2 regions of the Isoptericola sp. 178 genome follow, and region 1 is predicted to be linked to the other one. Evidence: riboswitches for the same ligand, from Rfam matches in the RefSeq annotation. Region 1 holds a riboswitch; the other holds the start of a gene.
The links. A riboswitch is a leader RNA that binds a small molecule or an ion and turns the genes downstream of it on or off. The one in region 1 is predicted to bind thiamine pyrophosphate.

Region 1 (10,779 bases):
GGGGGGCCTGCTGCATTTCCCCACCGAACCCCCGAGACCGCAGCGGACCGCGCGGACGGCGTCCACCCGGCCCGCGGCGGCGTGCCGGCATCGCGGACGGGTCCGTGGCGGACGGCCCGCTCTCCACCTCTACGATGAGCGCAGGGTGCGCGGTGAGCGTGCGGGGCGGACTGCTGAACGGGAGGAACCAGGGTGAGGGTCTCGGCGAAGGCCGACTACGCGGTGCGAGCGACGGCCGAGCTCGCCGCGGGCGACGACGGTGCACCCGTGCCCGCCGAGTCGCTGGCCGAGGCGCAGCACATCCCGCACCGCTTCCTCGAGTCGATCCTGCGTGACCTGCGCCGCGAGGGCATCGTGGCCAGCCGCCGGGGCGCGCGGGGTGGCTACGTCCTGGCACGACCCGCCGACCAGGTGACGGTGGCGGACGTCGTGCGGGCCGTCGACGGCCCGCTGGTGTTCGTCCGCGACGAGCGTCCCGCCGACCTGGACTACGAGGGGGCCGCCGCCGACCTCCTGCACGTCTGGGTGGCCCTGCGGGCCAGCGTGCGGCGTGTCCTGGAGGAGGTCACCGTGTCCGACCTGGCGGCGGGATCCCTCCCGGACGAGATCCGGTCGTTGACGTCCAGCGACTCCGCCTGGCAGAACCCCTGATCGCGGCCCCCTCCGGGTCCGGCGACGCAGATCCGACCAGGATGTTGCGCGTCGTTAAACCCGACTAGCCCGATCGGATATAGTCACTTCAGCGGGGTCGCCGACCACGCACGGACGGAGGGACTCGTGATGCAGACACTGGTGCTGCTCGCTCTCGTGGGCCTGGGGGCTCAGCTCGTCGACGGCAGCCTGGGCATGGCCTACGGCGTCACGTCGACGACGCTGCTCCTGGCGATCGGGACCAACCCTGCCGCGGCGTCGGCCACGGTGCACCTCGCGGAGATCGGGACCACGCTCGCGTCGGGGGCGTCGCACTGGCGGTTCGGCAACGTGGACTGGCGCGTCGTCGCGCGCATCGGCGTGCCGGGGGCGATCGGCGCGTTCGCCGGGGCGACGTTCCTGTCGTGGCTGTCGACCGATCTCGCCAAGCCGGTCATGTCGGTGCTGCTGCTCGCGCTCGGCGTGTACGTGCTGTCCCGGTTCACGTTCCGCGGCCTGCGCACCGACAAGATCGGCCAGCCGCTGCGTCGCCGCTTCCTCGCGCCCCTCGGCCTGGTCGGCGGCTTCCTCGACGCCACCGGTGGTGGCGGCTGGGGGCCGGTCGGGACGCCGGCGATCCTCGCCAGCGGACGCCTGGAGCCCCGCAAGGTCATCGGTTCGATCGACACCAGCGAGTTCTTCGTCGCCGTGGCGGCCAGCCTGGGCTTCTTCGTGGGCCTCGGGACGGCGGGGATCGACCCGATGTGGGCCACCGCCCTGCTGCTGGGCGGCCTCGTCGCCGCGCCGGTCGCGGCCTGGTTGGTCCGGCTCGTGCCGCCCCGGGTGCTCGGATCGGCGGTCGGTGGCGTCATCGTGCTCACCAACAGCCGGACCCTGCTCGCCACGGTCGACCTCGCGCCGGCCTGGACGACGGTGGTCCTCGCCGCCGTCGTCGTGCTCTGGGCCGCGGCGGTCGCGTGGTCCGTGCGGGCGCACCGCCGCGAGCAGTCGGTGACCATGGCCCGGACGACGACCCAGGACGCGCACAGCGTCGGCGGGTGAAACCCGCGGGTGAAGACGTCCGCCCAGGTGGCGCTCGTGACTCCGCGGAGTACGGTGGGCCACACCGGCCCGGCCCGGCCCGGTGAGATCGTCGGGAGGAGAACACATGAGTTCGCTGTCGTCGTCGCGGATCATGAAGAGTTCCGCGCTCTCATCGGTGACCGACGCACTCTCCACCGGGACCCAGCTCGTCGTGGGTCAGTACCGGATCGACGCGCCCTCCGGTGCCGTGTGGTGGTCCGACGAGGTCTACCGGATGTACGGGTCGGAGCCCGGCGATCTCACACCCACCGTGGACATCATCCGGGCGCGGACCCACCCGGACGACCGGGCGCGCGTGTCGCGGACGGCGATCGTGTCCCTGCGGGCCGGGCGGCCGTTCAGCAGCGCCCACCGCATCATCGACCCGCACGGCAAGGCACGTACGGTCGTCGTCACGGGTCGGGGGCAGCTGGACGAGGACGGGGCCATCGCCCGGGTGGGCGGGTACGTGCTGGACGTCAGCCCGGTCGCTCGCGAGGTGCTGGACCGCGAGTCCCACCGTGCCGTCGGGCGGGCGATGGTCTCCGCCGCCGCCGTCGAACAGGTCAAGGGTGCCCTCATGATCGTGCGGGGCCTGGACGAGGCCGACGCCACGGACCTGCTCGGCGAGGTCGCCGCACGAGCCGGGATCCCGATGCAGTCAGCGGCGTCACAGGTCGTCAGCGAGCTCCGCACGTCCCGTGGAGAGCCTGACGACCGGCTGCAGGCCGCGCTCGACGCGGTCCACAGCGTGGACCGCCCGCACGGGCACGAGGCCCAGCTGGCCCGTCGACGTCAGAGCACCCGGCGCTGAGCACCGGTACCGGTCCGACCTCTCGCGAGGCGCGCCGGTCACCGTCCGACCGCTCGCGGGGCGAACGAGCCGCCCCGCGAGTCCGGGACTCAGACCGTCGAGATCTTCTTGGCGCGGCGGTCGACCGCCTTGACGACTCCCTGCTTCGCGAGCCGGCGGGCCATCACCGCGGCGCCACCCGTGACGGCGGCGAACGTGATCGCCTGGACGATCGGGATGTCGTCCGCGTCCAGGTCGATCGGGGCTTCCTTGCCCGTGGCCTTCTCCCAGATCGTCTTGATGATCTTCTGGGCCACCCAGCCGGCGGCGAGGGTCGCCGCGATCGTCCCGACCTTCACGGCCAGCGTCGGCTCGGTGCTCTTGGACAGCTCCACGGGTCCTCCAGTCGTTCGGTGCGCCGGGCGGTCACGGACGGACTCCGTCGGGAGGTCCGCGCCACGGACGCCACCACCGTAGCGTGCTCGAGGTGTGTAGGCTCGGGGGGAACGACAGGGGAGCGCCATCGGCGCTGAGAGTGCGGACCACCGCAGACCCTCGAACCTGATCCGGTTAGCACCGGTGGAGGAAGTCGGGCTTCTCGATCCCGTCGCCTCGGACCCTCCGAGCGGCGGACCCCCTTCTCGAACGTCTGAGGAGGACACATGAGTCATCGTCTCCGTCGCACCGTCGCGACCACCGCCGTCGTCGCGCTGCTGCCCGCGCTGGCCGCCTGCGGCGGCGAGGAGTCCCCCGGAGCAGCGCCCAGCAGCTCCGCGGGCTCCGCCGACGCGAGCGCCACGCCGGAGCTGTCCGGTACCGTCACGCTCGTCACGCACGACTCCTTCGCCCTGAGCGAGGGGGTCCTGGAGTCGTTCGAGGAGGAGACCGGGCTCACCGTCGAGCAGGTCGCCGCCGGCGACGCCGGCACCTTGGTCAACCAGCTCGTGCTCACGGCCGACAGCCCGCTCGGCGACGTCGTCTACGGCGTGGACAACACCTTCGCCTCGCGTGCCGTCGAGGCCGACGTCTTCGAGCCGTACACGCCGGCCGACCTCGACCCGTCCGCGACCGGGCTCGTCGACCCGGCGCTCGAGGGGCTCACCCCGATCGACAAGGGCGACGTCTGCCTCAACGTCGACACCACCTGGTTCGAGGCCGAGGGCGTCGAGCCGCCGAGCACCCTCGAGGACCTGACCGACCCCGCGTACGAGGACCTGACGGTCGTGACCAACCCGGCGACCTCGTCGCCCGGCTTCGCGTTCCTGCTCGCCACCGTCGACGCCTTCGGGGAGGACGGCTGGCAGCAGTACTGGGCCGACCTCTCGGACAACGGTCTCAAGGTCACCGACGGCTGGTCGGACGCCTACTACGTCGACTTCTCCGGGGCCGGCGAGGGCGGTGAGCGGCCGATCGTGCTCTCCTACGCCACCTCTCCGGCCTTCACCGTGACCGAGGACGGCAGCGAGAGCACCACCGAGGCGCTGCTGGACACCTGCTTCCGCCAGGTCGAGTACGCCGGCGTCCTCGCCGGCACCGACAACCCCGACGGCGCCCGGGCCCTGGTGGACTTCCTCGCCTCCGCCGAGGTGCAGGCCGACATCCCCGCCAACATGTACATGTACCCGGCCGACGACACCGTCGAGCTGCCGGCCGAGTGGGAGCAGTTCGCCCCCCTCGCCGAGGAACCGTTCGACGTCGCGCCGGACGAGATCGCCGCGCACCGTGACGAGTGGATCGAGCAGTGGACGGCCACGGTCATCGGGTGACGCCCTCCACCAGCGGCGGGGCGTCCCTGCGGCCGCCCCGCCGTCGGCCCGCCCCGGGGACCTGGCTGTGGTGGGTCCTCGCCGCGGGCCTGCCCCTGCTGTTCCTCGGGGTGTTCTTCGCGTGGCCCGTGGCGGCGCTCGTCGTCCAGGGGTTCTTCACCGACGACGGCGGCACTCGCGCGCTCGACCTGTCCGGGTTCGCGGAGGTCCTGTCCCAGCCCCGCACGTGGCGCGTCGTCGGGCAGACCCTCGCCCAGGCGTCCGTCGGCACGGTCCTGGCCGTCCTGCTCGGGCTGCCCGGCGCCTACGTGCTCTACCGGTGCCGGTTCCCGGGCCGGGCGCTGGCACGCGGCCTGGTGACCGTGCCGTTCGTGCTGCCGACCGTCGTGGTCGGCGTGGCCTTCCGGGCGCTGTTCGCCCCGGGCGGCACCTTCGGGTGGCTCGGCATCGAGGAGTCCTTCGCCGGGGTCGTCGTGGCCCTGGTGTTCTTCAACTACGCCGTCGTCGTGCGCACCGTGGGCGGGCTGTGGGAGCGGCTCGACCCGCGGGCGGAGCAGGCGGCCCGCTCCCTCGGCGCGAGCCCGTGGCGGGCCTTCCGCACGGTCACCCTGCCGGCGCTGGGGCCCGCGATCGCGTCCGCGGCCGCCGTGGTCTTCCTGTTCTGCTCGACGGCGTTCGGCGTCGTCCTGGTGCTCGGGGGCATGCGGTACGGCACGATCGAGACCGAGATCTGGATCCGCACCACCCAGTTCCTCGACCTGCGCGCCGCCGCCGTGCTCAGCATCCTGCAGCTCGTGGTCGTCACCGGAGCACTGCTCGTCAGCGCCCGGCTGCGTGCCCGCCGCGAGCGCGCGCTGCACCTGACCAGCGACCGGTCTGCGGCGCACCGCTTCTCCTGGCGACGGGCCAGCGACGCCGTCCCGGCGGCCGCGACCGTCGCCGTCGTCGGCCTGCTGGTCGTCGTGCCGCTCGCGGGTCTGGTCGCCCGCTCGCTGCGGACGCCCGACGGCACCTGGGGGTTCGACAACTACGTCGCCCTCGGCACGACCGGGGGCCGCAACGCGCTGTCCGTCACCGTGTGGGAGGCGACGGCGAACTCGCTGCGCACGGCCGTGCTGGCCGCCCTCATCGCCGTCGTCGTCGGCGGGCTCGTGGCCCTGGTCGTCTCGCGCCGTCCCCGGTCGGCCGGGCTGCGCCGGGCCGTCGGGGCGCTGGACGCCGCGTTCATGCTGCCCCTCGGGGTCTCCGCGGTGACCGTCGGGTTCGGGTTCCTCATCACCCTGGACCGGCCGCTCGGGCTCGACGTCGACCTGCGGACGTCGGGCCTGCTCGTGCCGATCGCGCAGGCGGTCGTCGCGATCCCGCTCGTGGTCCGCACCGTGCTGCCCGTGGTGCGGGCGATCGACCCGCGGCTGCGCGAGGTCGCCGCCACCCTGGGTGCCGCCCCGGGCCGGGTGCTGCGAACCGTCGACGGCCCCCTGACCGCCCGGTCCCTCGGGCTGGCCGTCGGGTTCGCGTTCGCGGTGTCGCTGGGCGAGTTCGGCGCGACGTCGTTCCTCGCCCGGCCCGACGCGGCGACGCTGCCGGTCGTCATCTTCCGGCTCATCGGCCGGCCCGGGGCGGAGAACTACGGGATGGCGCTCGCGGCGTCCGTGGTGCTGGCCGTGCTCACCGCGACGGTCATGATGGTGGCGGAACGCCTGCGCGGTGACGCGGGCGGAGGGGAGTTCTGATGTCCGGGGCCGAGGGCCTGAGCGTCCGTGACGTCGTCGTGCGCTACGAGGGCACGCGGCACGAGGCGGGCACGACGGCGGTCGACCACGTGTCGCTCGACGTCGCGACGGGCGAGGTCCTGGCGCTGCTCGGGCCGAGCGGCTGCGGCAAGTCGTCGCTGCTGCGCGCGGTCGCGGGGCTGGAGCCGCTGGTGGCGGGGTCGGTGTCGTTCGCGGGGCAGGACCTGGCCCGGGTGCCGGTGCACCGGCGCGGGTTCGGCCTGCTGTTCCAGGACGGTCAGCTGTTCCCGCACCGGGACGTGGGCCGGAACGTCGCCTACGGGCTGGAGATGCAGGGGATCCCCGCGGCGCAGCGGCGCGACCGGGTGGCCGAGCTGCTCGCGGACGTCGGGCTGGCCGGGTACGCGCGGCGGGCCGTGTCGACGCTGTCCGGCGGGGAGAAGCAGCGGGTCGCGCTGGCCCGGGCCCTGGCCCCGCGGCCGCGGCTGCTGCTGCTCGACGAGCCGCTGTCCGCCCTGGACCGGCAGCTGCGCGAGAAGCTCGCGATCGACGTGCGCGACACGCTGCGGGCGACCCGCACGACGGCGGTGTTCGTCACCCACGACCACGCCGAGGCCTTCACGGTGGCCGACCGGGTCGCCGTGATGGACGCAGGGCGGCTGCTGCAGGCCGACACCCCGGAGCGGCTCCGCGCCGCACCCGCCTCGGCGCGGGTCGCGGAGTTCCTCGGGCTCGAGCTCCCCTGACCGTCGCCGGTGGGCCCTGCCGTAGACCGTGGGCCGCAGCCCTCCGTCAGCGCGCGAAGACGACCCGTGCGTGCCCCATGAGCAGCAGCAGCGGGTCGCGGCGGGCCACGAACGCGTCGTCGTCCACCAGGCCCAGGTCGTACCGGCGGTGCAGCATCGCCAGCTCGGTGGCGGCCTGCTGGTAGTCCGCCAGGGCCCGCGCCGCGCCCCGGCCGAGGGCACCGCGGACCTGCTCGCGGGCCCGCTGCCGTGCCCGCAGCGACGACAGCATCCGCAGGTCGCCCGTGCCGATCACGCCGAGCTCCTGGTAGCGGGGCAGGTGCCGGCGCACCAGGCCGACGATCCGACGGCGGTCGCGGTGCAGCACGACGCCGAGCGCCACCAGCACGCCGGCGCCCAGCAGGTACGCGACCCCGAGACCGAGAGCACCCGCCGCCGTCGAGGCGTTCCACAGGGCGTGCAGCGCGGTCGCCCCGGCCACGCCGGCCACGACGGGCAGCGCACGCCGTCCGGGCCGGCGCAGGGCCGCCGCGGCCACGCCCACGCCGATCAGGGACGTGCACAGGGGGTGCAGCAGCGGGGAGACGATCCCGCGCACGACGAAGGTCCCCGCCAGCGTCCCGGCCGGAGCGGTGGCGTAGTAGCTGATGTTCTCCACGGTGGCGAAGCCCAGCGCCACCGTGGAGCCGTAGATGATGCCGTCGGTGGGGCCGTTGAGCTCGTGACGCCTGAACCAGAGCAGCCCCACGAGCACCGCGCCCTTCGCCAGCTCCTCGACGACCGGGGCGGTGAGGGACGCCGTGGCGTACCGGCCGAGCTCGGCGCCGAGCATCGGCCGCCACACGAGGTCCAGCCCGGCGGTGTTGAGGAGCGTGGCGAGCAGGACGGCGACGCCCGCACCCCAGCCGAACGCGGCGACGAGGACGTCGGGGGGTTCGGGCTCGAGGCGGTCGAGCGCGAGGACCCCGGCGAGCAGCAGCGGCAGGGGGACGAGCGCCAGGACGACCGCCGTGACCAAGCCGTCCGCACCGTCCCGCAGCAGCAGGGCGAGAGCCACCGCCAGGCACAGGGAGGACGTGGCCACCGTGACGACGACCCCCACCGACGGCCGGGCGGTGGGCCTGCCGGCCAGGATCGCCCGTGGCTCCAGGGGTGGCATGCCCTGACCCTACTGAGCGGCCCCGCTCGTGCGGCGCACGATCACCACGGCCACGTCGTCCTCGCGCGCGCCGTCGTCGAAGGCGTCGAGCAGGTGCTGGCACGCGTCGTCGGGGCAGGTCCCGGGGATCTGCGCGGCGGCGGTCCGGAGCCGGGCCAGGCCGTCGCGCAGCGAGCCGTCCCGGCGCTCGACCAGTCCGTCCGTGGCCAGGACCAGCAGGTCACCGACCGCCAGCGTGGTGCGGTACGGCGGGCGGCTCTCCGGGCTCGGCAGCCCCAGCAGCCGGGAGGTGGACTTCACCGGCCGTGCCGTGCCGTCGGAGCGGACGAGCATCGCCGGCAGGTGCCCGGCGTCGGTCAGCTCGACCTCGCCGGTGACCGGGTCCGCGAGGCAGACGCACACCGTCGCGGTCTCGGTGTGGTCGGTGCGCAGCACCTCGTTGAGCAGCTCCAGCGCGCGTTCCGCCCCGTGCCCCTCGCGCAGGTAGGCGCGCAGCGTCAGGCGGAGCTCGCCCATGACGGTGGCGGCGTGCAGGGAGTGGCCCTGGACGTCGCCGATCACCACCGCGACCCGGCCGTCGGGGAGGTCGAAGGCGTCGTAGAAGTCGCCTCCGACGTCCAGCAGGTCGTCCGAGGCCTCGTAGCAGGCGGAGACGTCGAACCCGGGGCGCACCGTGAGGTCGGACGGGAGCAGCGCGTCCTGCAGGGCGCGGGTGATCCGGTGCTCCTCGGCGAGCAGGCGCAGGTTGGCCAGCGCCACCGCGGTCGCCTGCGTGAACCGTCGCACGGTCTCCCGGTCGTCGTCCGTCGGGCCGGTCTCGGAGTCGGCCAGCTGGACGCCGAGGCCGCCGACGAGCCGCCCGCGGGCGTCGCGCATCCACGTGGTCCACCACGAGGAGGGCCTCACCCCGGCCTGCGTGAGCAGCTCCCGCCACGGCGCGGGGACGCGGTCCCTCGGCAGCAGCGCCGAGCTGACCCCTCCCGGCGGCGGGACGGGCGTCTCGCCGGCACCGCGGACCAGCGGGGCGCCCGGCGCCGGGCACACGGTGCGCAGGACGTGGTCGGCATCGACGACCACCATGGCGATCGCGGCACGTCCGAGGACGCTCGACGCGCCCCGGGCCGCGAGGTCCACCGCCTCCTCGGCGGAGCGCGCCGAGTGCAGGGGGACCAGCGCCGTGCCGAGGTCGTCGAGCCGCTGCGCGGTCCGGTGCGCCCCTCGCTTCTCGTCGTAGCTGCGGCACAGCGCGCCCACGGTGGCGAGGAACTCGTCACGGTCGAGGGGTTCGGGCAGGTAGGCGTCGGCGCCGTGCTGCAACCCGGCCGTGCGGGCCGCCGCGTCGATCGACGTGGCCGACACGTGCAGGACGGGCACGGGGGACGTCTCCGGCCTGTTCTTCAGCTCCCGGCACACCTCCGCCCCCGAGACGTCCGGCAGGTTGACGTCGAGGACCACGGTGTCGAACTCGGCCGAGGCGCGCTGCAGCGCCTCGCTCCCGGTGGCGGCCTCCGCCACCGCGTAGCCGGCGGCGCGCAGCCAGGTGGCCATGAGGTAGCGGTGGGCGTGGGTGTCGTCGACGACGAGCACCCGTCGCCGTCCGTTCTCCTCGATCACGGTCCTGCTGTCCCTTCGGTGTCGAGTGCCGCGACGAGTGCGGCACGGTCGATCCGGTCCTTCGGCAGGAACCGCGCCGTGCGCGTCCACGGGCCGGGGGCGGGGCTCGGTCCGCTCGACATCAGGACGGCTGCCAGGCCCGGCCGTTCGTCCAGCATCCGAGCCAGCAGCGCCGTGCCGGTCGTGTCCGGCATGCGCACGTCCAGGACGACGGCGTCGACGTCGTCCTGCAGCATCGCCAGGGCCGTGCCGGCGTCGTGGGCGACGCTGACCCGTGTCGCCTCGTCGCGGAGCAGACCGGCGACCGAGGAGCCGAAGGCGTGGTCGTCGTCCACGACGAGGACGTGGCCGACGCGACCGCTGCGGGCACCGGCGGGGGCGTCCGCCCCGGCGGCGTCCTCCAGCGAGGGCAGGGTGAGCGTGAAGACGCTCCCCTCGCCGAGCGTCGAGGTCGCGGTGAGGCTGCCGCCGAGCGCCTCGGCGGTGCGCCGCGCGTACGGCAGCCCCAGACCCGTCCCCCGCGCGCCCGGCTGCAGGTGGTGGGGCACCTGGACGAACTCCTCGAAGATCGCGTCGAGCTGGTCCGCGGGCACGCCCAGCCCCGTGTCCCGGACCTCGCACCGCGCGCCGTCGGCCGTGGGCGTGACGACCAGGTGCACCGACCCGCGCTCGGTGAACTTCACCGCGTTGGTCAGCAGGTTGCGGAGCATACGCGCCACGAGGCGCCGGTCGCTGCACAGCACGGGCACGCCCGGCCGGTCGACGACGAGCTCGACGCCGTCCCGGACCAGCGGGCGCGTGGTGCCCTCCAGCTCGGCGAGGAGCTCGGCCATGTCGAACGGGGCGGGGTGGACGTCCTGGTGCCCGGCCTCGGCGCGCGCCAGCTCCAGGAGCTCGTCCACGAGGGTCAGCAGCGTGTCGGCGCTGTCGCGCACGAACCGGACCTGCTGGGCCTGGTCGTCGTCCAGCGACGACTCGGCGAGCAGTCCCGCCAGGCCGATGATCGAGTTGACCGGGCTCCTCAGCTCGTGGCTCACGTTGCGCAGGAACCGCGACTTGGCCTCGTTCGCCGCGGCGAGCTGGCGGCCGCGCTCGTCCAGCTCGGCGTAGAGCGCGACCACGCCGGAGTTCGTCTCCTCCAGCTCGGCCGAGAGCTGTTCGTACTGGGCCGTCAGTGCCTCGTGCGCCTGCTCGAGCCGGGCCAGCCGACGCTGCAGAGCTGCGGCCTCCACCGCCCCGCTCATGGCCGTGTGGC
Region 2 (10,779 bases), on a different contig from region 1:
GTCCAGGATCACCGGGACGCGGGCGGCCTCCGCGATCGCCGCGATGTTGCGCGGGTTGAGGATCCCGAGCCCGGAGCCGATCGGTGCGCCGAGCGGCATCACCGCCGCGCAGCCGACGTCCTCGAGGCGCCGGGCGAGGATCGGGTCGTCGTTCGTGTAGGGCAGCACGACGAACCCGTCGCGGACGAGCTCGTCGGCGGCCTCGACCAGGCCCACCGGGTCGGGCAGCAGCGTGACGTCGTCGGCGATCACCTCGAGCTTGACCCAGTCCGTCCCGCACGCCTCACGGGCGAGCCGGGCGGTGAGCACCGCCTCGCGCACGGAGAAGCACCCGGCCGTGTTCGGCAGGGCGCGGATGCCGAGGCGTTCCAGCAGCCCCCAGATCCCCGCGTCCCGGGTCGCCTCGCCGCCGGCCCGCGGGGCCACGCGGCGCATCGCCACCGTGGTCAGCCCCGTGCCGGAGGCGACCAGGGCCTCCTCCAGCGTGAGCAGGTTGGCGGCGCCCCCGGTGCCCATCACCAGCGGGGAGGCGATCTCGGTCCCCGCGACGACGAGCGGTGCGGTGCCGTGGGCGGTCGGGTCGGTCGTGGTCATGGTTCCTCCTCAGCCGCCCTGGACGGCGGTGACGATCTCGACGCGGTCGCCGGCGCGCACCGCGGTGGACTCCCAGGCGCCGCGCGGCACGACGACGTCGTCCACGGCGACGGCCACGCCGCGGACCTCCCCGTCGGTGACGTGCCCGGGAGCCAGGCGCGCCACCAGCGCGGTGAGCGGCACCGTGCCGGTCGGCCCGAGGTCGTAGGGAGCGCCGTTCACCAGGGCCCGGCTGCGGGCGGGGGCGGTGTGCCGGTCGGTGCTGGTCATCGGGGTCCTCCGTCGGTGCGGCGGGTGTCGGGGCCGGGCGGCGGGAACCGGCGCGGGTCCGACGCCCGGAGGGCGGCGAGCAGGGTCGGCGGGTCGGCGCGGGTGACGTCGACGTCGAACCACGAACCCGTCAGGCCCGCCACGACGATCTCGGCCGTGAGGGGGGCGAGCAGGATGCCGTTGCGGTGATGGCCGGTGGCCAGGTGGAGACCGGGCACGTGGGTCGGACCGACCAGCGGCAGGTTGTCCGGCGTCGCCGGCCGGGCCCGGGGCGTGACCTCGACGAGCGCCGCCTCGTCGATCGCCGGCAGGAGAACGCGGGCGTCCCGCAGCAGCGCGAACACCCCGCCGGCGGTGGCGCGGCGGTCGTCGGGGTTCTCCTCCGTCGTGGCCCCGACCACGATCTCGCAGTGCCCGGCCCACGGCCCCTCGGTCGCCGGTGTCCGGCCCACGACGTAGACGGGCCGGCCCTGGACGAGGCCGCGCACGACGTGCCGCGGCGTCAGGTCCGGGTCGGCCTGGAGCCGCAGGGTCTGGCCCTTGACGGGGCGGACCGGGACCGTGACGTCAGGCAGGTCCGCCAGGAGCGGCGCGGACGCCCAGCCGGCGGCCACGACGGTCGAGCCGGCGCGGTGCACCCGGCCCGCGTCGTCGAGCGCGCCGACGACGCGTCCGTCGTGCCGCACGAGCCGGACCGCGGCCCGCGGGACGACCGCGCCGTGCCCGTCGGCGATCGCCCGCTGCAGGGCGGCGTGCACGGCGCGGGGGTCGACGGCGTGGTCGCCCGGGACCCAGGCGGCACCGCTGAGCCGCGGTCCGAGCAGCGGTTCGTGCCGGCGCGCCTCGGCGATGGTCAGCACCCGCGAGCTCACCGCGTGCCGGGCCTGCAGCGCGAGGAGCCGTCGCAGCAGCGCGGCGTCGGTGTCGTCGTAGGCGAGGGTGAGCGTGCCGGACTCCCGCAGCCCGACCCCGGTGCCGGCGGCGGCCTCCAGGTCGGCGGCGAACGTCAACCAGCGGCCGGCGGCGGCCAGGTGCAGGGCCAGCGCGGCGTCCTCGGTGAACTCGGCCTCGGTGGCCGGGGCGAGCATGCCCGCTGCCGCCCGGGTCGCCCCGTCGCCCGCGTCGGGGTCCAGGACGGTGACGCTGAGCCCGGCCTCGAGCGCGCGCCACGCCACGGCGAGGCCGATGATGCCGCCGCCCACGACGAGGAGGTCACGCACGCCGTCCGGCGGCGTGGACAGGGGTCGGTCCACGGTGCTCCCTTCGCTGGCATGATCCAGATCAGGTTCGACGGTCGGCGCCCGGCGCCCTCTCAGCCTCCGCGAGGCTCCCGTGCTGCGCCCACCCTACTCCCGCCGGTCCCTAGACTCGGCCCCGATGGAGACCTCCGACCTGCGCGCACGCCTCGCCGACGCCCGCCTCTACCTGTGCACCGACGCCCGCGAGGAGCGCGGCGACCTGGAGGAGTTCCTGCACGCCGCGCTGCGGGGCGGCGTGGACGTCGTCCAGCTCCGCGACAAGACCCTCGACGTCGCCCGCGAGCTCGAGCTGCAGGCGCTGGTGGCGCGGGTCGCGACCGAACACGGCGCGCTGTGGGCGGTCAACGACCGGGCGGACGTGGCCGGGCTCACCGGTGCACCCGTGGTGCACATGGGGCAGGGGGACCTCCCGGTGCCGGCGGTGCGGACCCTGCTCGGCCCGGCCCCGGTCCTGGGCCGGTCCACCCACTCGGCCGCGCAGGCGGCCGCGGCGGAGGCCGACGGGGACGTCGACTACTTCTGCGTGGGCCCCCTCTGGGCGACGCCCACCAAGCCGGGCCGGACCGCCGTCGGCATCGACCTGCTGCGCGAGGTGGCCCGCACCGCGCCGACCACGCCCTGGTTCGCCATCGGGGGGATCGACGCCGACCGGCTCGACGCGGTCCTCGACGCCGGGGCGCGACGGGTCGTCGTCGTCCGCGCGATCACGGAGTCCGCGGACCCCGAGCGGGCCGCGCGGACCCTGCGGCAGCGGCTCGGGGCCTGAGGCCGGCGAGCACCCCGGACCGGCGCGCGACGGCGGATAGGATGAGGCGGTGACGTCTCCCGCCACCGCTCCCGACAGCACGCCCCGACCCGTCCTCGTGGTCGACTTCGGCGCCCAGTACGCCCAGCTCATCGCCCGCCGCGTGCGCGAGGCGAACGTCTACTCCGAGATCGTCCCGCACACGTGGACGCCGGAGCAGATGCTCGCCCGCGACCCCGCGGCGATCATCCTCTCGGGCGGTCCGTCCTCCGTCTACGCCACCGGCGCGCCCTTCGTGGACGCCGCGCTCTTCGACGCCGGCGTGCCCGTGCTGGGCATCTGCTACGGCTTCCAGGCGATGGCGCAGGCTCTGGGTGGCAAGGTCGCCCAGACCGGGACCCGCGAGTACGGCGGCACCGAGGTCGAGGTGTGCTCGGCCGGCGTGCTGCTGGCGGACACCCCGACGACCCAGACCACCTGGATGAGCCACGGCGACTCCGTGCACGCCGCACCGGAGGGGTTCGAGGTGCTGGCGACGTCGTCCGGGTCGCCGGTGGCGGCCTTCGAGGACCGCGGCCGTCGACTGTACGGCGTCCAGTGGCACCCGGAGGTCAAGCACTCCGCCCACGGGCAGACGGTGCTGGAGCACTTCCTCTACGAGGGTGCCGGCCTGCGGCCCGACTGGACGCCGGACAACGTCATCGCCGACCAGGTCGCCGCGATCCGCGCGCAGGTCGGCGACGCGCGCGTGATCTGCGGGCTGTCCGGGGGCGTCGACTCCTCGGTGGCCGCCGCCCTGGTGCAGCGTGCCGTCGGGGACCAGCTGACCTGCGTGTTCGTCGACCACGGTCTGCTGCGGGAGGGTGAGGTGGAGCAGGTCGAGCGCGACTTCGTCGCCGCCACCGGCGTCAACCTGGTGGTCCGCGACGAGCGCAAGCGGTTCCTGGACGCCCTCGAGGGGCACAGCGACCCGGAGACGAAGCGCAAGATCATCGGCCGCGAGTTCATCCGCGTCTTCGAGGACGCCGCCCGCGACATCGTCGCCGAGGGGCACGAGCACGCCGTGCACGGCGAGGGTTCCGAGGTGAAGTTCCTGGTCCAGGGCACCCTGTACCCGGACGTCGTGGAGTCCGGCGGCGGCGAGGGCGCGGCGAACATCAAGAGCCACCACAACGTCGGCGGCCTGCCCGACGACCTGCAGTTCGAGCTGGTCGAGCCGCTGCGCACCCTGTTCAAGGACGAGGTGCGGGCCGTCGGCCGCGAGCTGGGCGTGCCGGAGCCGATCGTCGCCCGTCAGCCCTTCCCGGGCCCCGGACTGGGTATCCGGATCATCGGCGAGGTCACGGCCGAGCGGCTCGAGGTCCTGCGCCGCGCGGACGCCATCGCCCGCGAGGAGCTGACGAAAGCCGGCCTCGACGCGGAGATCTGGCAGTGCCCGGTCGTGCTGCTGGCCGACGTGCGGTCGGTGGGCGTCCAGGGCGACGGCCGCACCTACGGCCACCCCGTCGTGCTGCGTCCCGTCTCCAGCGAGGACGCGATGACGGCGGACTGGACCCGGATGCCCTACGACGTGCTCTCGGTCATCTCCACCCGCATCACCAACGAGGTCAGCGAGGTGAACCGGGTCGTGCTCGACGTCACGAGCAAGCCCCCGGGCACCATCGAGTGGGAGTGACCGGGGAGCTCGCCGCGGCGCTGGCGACGGAGCCGGACGCCGTCACCACGACCCTCGGCGTCGTGCAGCGGGTGCTGGAGTACCTCGGCACGGTCGCGTTCGCGATCTCCGGGGCCTTCGCCGCCGGGCGCAAGCGCATGGACCTGGTCGGCGTCGTCGTCCTCGGCAGCGCCGTGGCCATCGGCGGCGGGACGCTGCGCGACCTGCTCATCGGCCGGACGCCGGTGTTCTGGGTGACCGAGCCGACGTTCCTGCTGGTCGGCGTGGTCGCGTCGCTCCTGGTGGTGCCGCTGGCGCGCACGCGCACCCTCGACCTGCTGCGCCGGCTGCAGATCATCGAGATCTCCGACGCGGCCGGCATGGCGCTGTTCGTCGTCATCGGCACGAACGTCGCGCTGTCCGCCGGGGCGAACGAGGTCTCGGCGGCCGTCGTCGGGGTGATGGCCGGGGTCGGCGGGGGCGTGATCCGCGACGTGCTGGCGAACGAGGTGCCGGAGGTGCTGAGCAACGCGCAGTTCTACGCCACGGCGGCGCTGCTCGGGGCGGCGGTCCAGCTCGGCCTGCGTCAGCTGGGGGCCGATCCGGCGATCGTGTTCTGGGTGCCGCTGGTGCTCATCCTCACGGTGCGTCTGCTCGCCGTCCGGCTCGGCTGGGGCATGCCGACGTTCTCGGTACCGGGTGAATGACGCCGGATTCCTGCTCTGACCTTCGGGTTCGTCGTGACGGGGCAGGTCGGGAGCGGTAAGTTGGCGGCCAGGGGCGTCAACTACCGGTCAACAACCGCAGAAGCGCTACGAGAGGCAGACTCATGTCCAGCTCTGTAACCGTCCAATCCGCCAAGGGTGTCCGCGGGATCGGCGTCTTCACCATCATCGCCGGCATCCTGATGATCATCGCCGGTGCCGTCGTCTGGTTCGTGGTCTCGTCCACGCTGTCCGACGAGCAGATCACGGTCTCCGACGACGCCAGCATGATGGCCGGCCAGGAGGTCGCCGGGCCCTTCACCGCCTACGCGCAGGCCGACGTCATCAACCAGCACGCGCTGGAGGCCTCGGAGGGCATGACGTACGCGGAGCTCGACCGCGAGGACCCGCGTCGTGACACGGTCATGAACGCCTCGTTCCTGCGGGCCTCGCTGTTCACCTCGGTGGTCTCGTTCGGCGTCTCCGCCCTGGTGATCGGCCTGGGCGTGATGTTCGTGCTCATCGGCTTCGCCCTCGTCCGGCTCGGGGGCCCGAAGGTCGCCGCGGCGGCCGCTCCGCCGGGCGGGCCCGCGCCGGCCAGGACCGCCTGAGTCGCAGCTCCCGGACCAGCACGGACGTCGGGGCGAGCACACCACTGCCGGTGTGCTCGCCCCGACGTGCGTGCGGGGTCAGCGACCGGTGCGTCGGCGCCGCCGGGCGGCCCCGACGACGGAGCCCACCACGAGGAGCAGGCCGGCGGTGCCGAGCACGAGGATGGCGGCCAGCTCGGCGTCGATGCTCGCCCCGGCGGTGCGGGCGAGCAGGCCGACCGCGACGGCCACCACGACGATGCCCCAGACGACGGTGCCGGTCCGCGGTCGGGCGCGCCCCGGGGGCGACACGTCCGGGTCGGGGCCGGGAGCCGTCGCGCTCGTGGCGGCGTCGGCGGTCGTGGACGTCGACTCCTGCGGGACGTCCCCGCGGGAGCCCGCGGTGTCCGCGGGGGAGCCCGCGGTGTCCCCGGCGGTGCTCGCGGCCTCCCGGGGGATCTCCACGGTCGGGTGGTCGGGAGAGGGCTCGGGCTCGGCGCCCGGTGTGCGGTACGGGTCGGTGCTCATCGGTCCTCCTGGATGACGATCTCTCCGGCGCGGGCGTCGACGTCGAGCAGCAGCACGGGCCCTCCCGCCTCGCTGGCCTCGTCGCTGGTGTAGGTGGTGGGGCCGCCGCTGAACCCGTCGACGGTGCGGTACTCGCCGTCCACGTCCCAGACGAACCTCCCGGCGCTGACGTCGACGGAGGCCACCACGGCCGCGTCGGCGGGGATCTCCACGACCGTGCGCCCGGCGGTCATCTCGATCGGGACCTCGACGGGCGACCCCGGCTCGACGTCGGTGAGGTCGAGCTCGGTGAGGTCCACCCACGCCTCGCCGAACTGGACCCGCACGCCCTCCTCGGCGGCCGCCACGGACCGCGGTGTGACCATGCCGGAGCTGACGGTGGTGCCCGACGAGGTCGTGACACCGCGCCCGTCGTCCCAGGGCCACTCGTCCCACCAGGTGTGCCGGTCGGCGAACGGCCACGTCACCAGCGTCGCGACGAGGCCGAGCACGGCGAAGGCGGTGAGCCACCCGCCGCGGCGTCCGCGCAGGCCGGTGACCACGAGGGCCGCGCCGACGATCGCGACCGTGGTCCCGAGCCACAGGCCCCACACCGGCATCGTCAGTCCCAGGACGATGTCGGCGGCCAGCAGCGCCGCTCCGGCCAGCAGCGCGAGGCCGACCACGACGCCGATCGTCCCGCCGCCTGCGGCGCGGACGGCCGGCGTGGTCGGCGCCGGCGTCCGGGGGGCCGGTGCGGCGGGCGGTGCCGAGGCGTAGCTGACCCGCGGCGCGGGTTCGAACGGGGCGGGCGACGGCCCCGGGGCGGCCGAGGGCCTCGGGGCGGCCTCGGCCGGTGCCGCCGGTGCCGCCGGCGCGGCGGGCGGCGCTGCCCCGCCCTGCTGCCGGGAGCGGACGAGCTTGACGATCAGCCAGACCACGGCCACCCAGAACCCGATCCAGAACAGGACCGCGATCCACTCGGGGAACCCGTCCCACCAGGGCCAGATCCCGCCGCCCCAGCCGATGCCCGCGACGATCGTCAGGCCGGCGCCGAGGACCGCCACGTCGAACCTCCCGCGGATCGCCTCCTGCAGGTGGATCCGGCCGTCGGACGCCTCGGGGAGCAGCAGCCAGGCGGCGCCGTACAGCACCAGGCCCGCGCCGGTGACGAAGAAGCTGAGGATCAGCAGGCCCCGCACCAGCAGCGGGTCGAGGCCGAACCGGTGGGCGACTCCGGCGGCGACGCCGCCGACCCAGCGGTCCTCGGCACGGGTGACACCCGTGCGGCGCAACGAGTCGAAGAAGCCGTCGCCGGCAGGACGTGGCGGTGGGGGCGGGGTCCCGGGACCGGTGTCGCCGGGGCCGGGGCCGCCGCTCGGTGGCGGGGTGTCGTTCGTGGTCATGTCCTCATCGTGCTCCGCGCGCGTGCCGGAAGGCATCGGGGGACGCCCTGAACCGACCCTGATTCCGGCGGTCACGACCCCGGATCCGGGGCGCGGCGGCACCCTGACGTGCCACGATCAGGGGGTGACGTCCCCGATCCCCACCCGGCTGCCGCTGCGCCGGCCCCGCCAGGGCCGGTGGGTCGGCGGCGTGTGCGCCGGGCTCGCGGCGCACCTCGACGTGCCGGTCGGGCTGGTCCGGCTGGCCCTGGTCCTGCTGACCCTCGCCGGCGGGATGGGACTCGCGGTGTACGTCTTCTGGTGGGTCACGGTGCCGGCCGGCGACCCTCAGGACACGGCCGTCGCCGCGCGGCCCGCCGCCGCCGCCCGACTGGCCCCCCGGCTGCGCCGCGCGGGCACCGTGCAGGCGATGTCCCGCCGCGACGTGATGATCGGTGTCGGCCTGCTCGTCGGCGCCCTGGTCCTGGTCGCCGTGCGTGCCGGCTGGGACCTCCCCTCGGCCTGGTTGCCGCTGCTCATCGTGGGCGGGGGCGCCGCCCTGGCCTGGAGCCAGCTGGACGCCGTGCAGCGCGCGCGGGCCGGGGAGGCCCCGGCCTCACGGTCCGGGATGCTGCTGCGCCTGGCGGGGGGCCTGGTCCTCGTGACCGCGGGCGTGCTGCTGCTGTTCGTCCAGGGCACCCCGCCGGGAGAGCTGCTCACGGTCACGCTCGCCTCCCTGGCGGTGCTCGTCGGCGTGGCGCTGGTGCTCGCCCCGTGGTGGCTCCGGCTGGTGCGGGAGCTGGGGGACGAGCGGGCGGCACGCGCCCGCGAGGCCGAGCGGGCCGACATCGCCGCCCACCTGCACGACTCGGTGCTGCAGACGCTGTCCCTCATCCGGGCCCGCGCGACGGATCCCGAGGAGGTGGCCCGTATGGCCCGCGCGCAGGAGCGCGAGCTGCGCGAGTGGCTGTACGACGACCGACCCGCGGAGGGCACGTCGCTCGCGGCCGAGCTGCGCGCCCTGGTGGGCGAGGTCGAGGACGGCCGCGCGGCCGAGATCGAGACGGTCGCCGTCGGCGACTGCCCGCCGACCGAGGCGACCACCGCGCTGCTGCAGGCCACCCGCGAGGCGTTGGTCAACGCCGCCGTGCACGGTGCCGCGCCGGTGACCGTCTACCTCGAGGTGACCGACACCGCGGTCGAGGTGTTCGTGCGGGACCGCGGCGACGGCTTCGACGTCGACGACGTCGCGCCGGACCGGTTCGGCGTGCGCGAGTCCATCCTGGGTCGGGTGCGGCGGCGTGGCGGCACCGCCGAGGTGACCAGCCGCCCCGGCTGGGGCACCGAGGTGCACCTGCTGGTGCCTCGGTCGGCCGACGTCCGTACCGCACCGTCCGCCGACTCGGCGTCGTCCGCCCCCGAGACCGAAGGAGTCCGCCCGTGACCGACACCCCGGTGCCCGTCGTGCTCGTCGACGACCACCACATGTTCCGTACCGGCGTGCGGGCCAGCCTGGACGAACGGGTCAGGGTCGTCGGGGAGGCCGCCGACGTCGAGGAGGCGGTGGCCGTCGTGCACGAGCACCGGCCGCCGGTGGTGCTCCTCGACGTCCACCTGCCCGGCGGCGACGGCGGTGGCGGGGCCGAGGTGGTGCGTCGTTGCACCGACCTGCTCACCGGGACGCGGTTCCTGGCGCTGTCGGTGTCCGACGCCGCGGAGGACGTGGTCGCGGTGATCCGGGCGGGGGCGCGCGGCTACGTCACGAAGAACATCTCGGCGTCCGACCTGTCCGCCGCGGTCGTCCGTGTCGCCGGCGGGGACGCGGTGTTCTCCCCGCGGCTGGCCGGTTTCGTGCTCGACGCGTTCGGCACCTCGGCGGGCGACGTCGCGGTGGCCGACGACGAGCTCGACCGCCTCTCCCGGCGCGAGCAGCAGGTGATGCGGCTCATCGCCCGCGGCTACACCTACCGGGAGGTCGCCTCGGACCTGTTCATCTCGGTCAAGACCGTCGAGACCCACGTGTCGGCGGTGCTGCGCAAGCTGCAGCTGTCCAACCGCAACGAGCTGACCCGGTGGGCGGCCGCGCGGCGTCTGCTCTGACGGTCGTCGCGGTCGGCTCAGCGGGCGGCCCGGTAGCGGTCGACGACGATTTCGACGAGCTCCTCGGGAGCGGGGCCCTCCGGCAGCAGCAGCGGGGCGGAGGTCGTGTCGCCGCCGGCCCGCTCCGCCAGGGTCTGGAAGTAGCCGGGGGCGATGAGGTAGCTCGCCGTGGCCACCCGCGCCCCCGGGTGCTCCTCGCGCACGGCCGCGACGACGTCCCGCAGGGTCGGCGTGGCGTTGGCGAGGTAGCCGACACGGACCGGGTGCCCGGTGCGTGCGGCGAGCAGCTCGCCGGTGCGTTCGCAGTCGGCCACGGCCCGCGCGTCGGAGGACCCCGCCGCGGCCAGCACGACGACGTCGCCCGCGGCCAGCCCCGCGTCCGCCAGCCGACGCTCCAGGAGGTCCACCAGCCGGTCGTCCGGCCCGAGGGCCCCGGCGAGCGCGACCTGCTGCCCGGCGGCGACGGCGCCCTCGACGTCCTCGCGCAGGTCGACGTGCACGTGGAACCCGGCGGACAGCAGGAGCGGGACGAGCACGGTGGAGGTCTCGCGCAGCGCGGCCAGGCAGGTGGGCACGTCGGGCTCCTGGACGTCGACGAACCCGGCCCGGACCGGCACCGTGCCGGCGAGCCGGTCCGTGACGGCGTCGACCAGCCCGGCGACGGCGGCCGCTCCGGTCGCGGAGGACGTGCCGTGGGAGATCGCGAGGAGAGTCGGGACGGTCATGACGGGCACGCTACGCGACGGATCGTGCGGTCCGGTGTCGGCCGTGTCACGCCGTGTCACGAGGGGCTCACACCCTCGGTCGCGGCGGTGTGAGCCGCCCAGGCGGGTGACAGCCGCACGACGTCACCGATCACCGTGACCGCGGGCGGCTGCACGTCGGCCGCGGCGGCCCGGGCGGCGATGTCGGCCAGGGTGCCCACCGTGGCGCGCTGACGGGGTCCGTACCCGTCCTCGACCACCGCGACG

Region 2: it holds a riboswitch for thiamine pyrophosphate, as region 1 does, so the genes downstream of both, thiO (glycine oxidase ThiO) here and Q6349_RS14115 (thiamine ABC transporter substrate binding subunit) in region 1, are expected to answer to the same signal.

Annotation. Positions count from the first base shown of each region.
Region 1 covers NZ_JAUQYN010000004.1:196,717-207,495, reverse strand. Annotated here, with positions in the region: gene Q6349_RS14135 (Rrf2 family transcriptional regulator) at 193-651, shown strand; gene Q6349_RS14130 (sulfite exporter TauE/SafE family protein) at 781-1,692, shown strand; gene Q6349_RS14125 (PAS domain-containing protein) at 1,799-2,527, shown strand; gene Q6349_RS14120 (DUF4235 domain-containing protein) at 2,617-2,901, opposite strand; TPP riboswitch at 3,008-3,111, shown strand; gene Q6349_RS14115 (thiamine ABC transporter substrate binding subunit) at 3,169-4,272, shown strand; gene Q6349_RS14110 (ABC transporter permease) at 4,269-6,005, shown strand; gene Q6349_RS14105 (ABC transporter ATP-binding protein) at 6,005-6,751, shown strand; gene Q6349_RS14100 (PrsW family intramembrane metalloprotease) at 6,798-7,910, opposite strand; gene Q6349_RS14095 (SpoIIE family protein phosphatase) at 7,920-9,524, opposite strand; gene Q6349_RS14090 (HAMP domain-containing sensor histidine kinase) at 9,521-10,756, opposite strand; gene Q6349_RS14085 (SpoIIE family protein phosphatase) at 10,765-10,779, opposite strand, start outside.
Region 2 covers NZ_JAUQYN010000001.1:192,804-203,582, reverse strand. Annotated here, with positions in the region: gene Q6349_RS00825 (thiazole synthase) at 1-594, opposite strand, end outside; gene thiS (sulfur carrier protein ThiS) at 604-864, opposite strand; gene thiO (glycine oxidase ThiO) at 861-2,117, opposite strand; TPP riboswitch at 2,106-2,208, opposite strand; gene thiE (thiamine phosphate synthase) at 2,242-2,889, shown strand; gene guaA (glutamine-hydrolyzing GMP synthase) at 2,939-4,543, shown strand; gene Q6349_RS00800 (trimeric intracellular cation channel family protein) at 4,540-5,229, shown strand; gene Q6349_RS00795 (aromatic ring-opening dioxygenase LigA) at 5,352-5,837, shown strand; gene Q6349_RS00790 (hypothetical protein) at 5,916-6,344, opposite strand; gene Q6349_RS00785 (PspC domain-containing protein) at 6,341-7,729, opposite strand; gene Q6349_RS00780 (ATP-binding protein) at 7,854-9,152, shown strand; gene Q6349_RS00775 (response regulator transcription factor) at 9,194-9,808, shown strand; gene Q6349_RS00770 (sirohydrochlorin chelatase) at 9,826-10,533, opposite strand; gene cobA (uroporphyrinogen-III C-methyltransferase) at 10,590-10,779, opposite strand, start outside.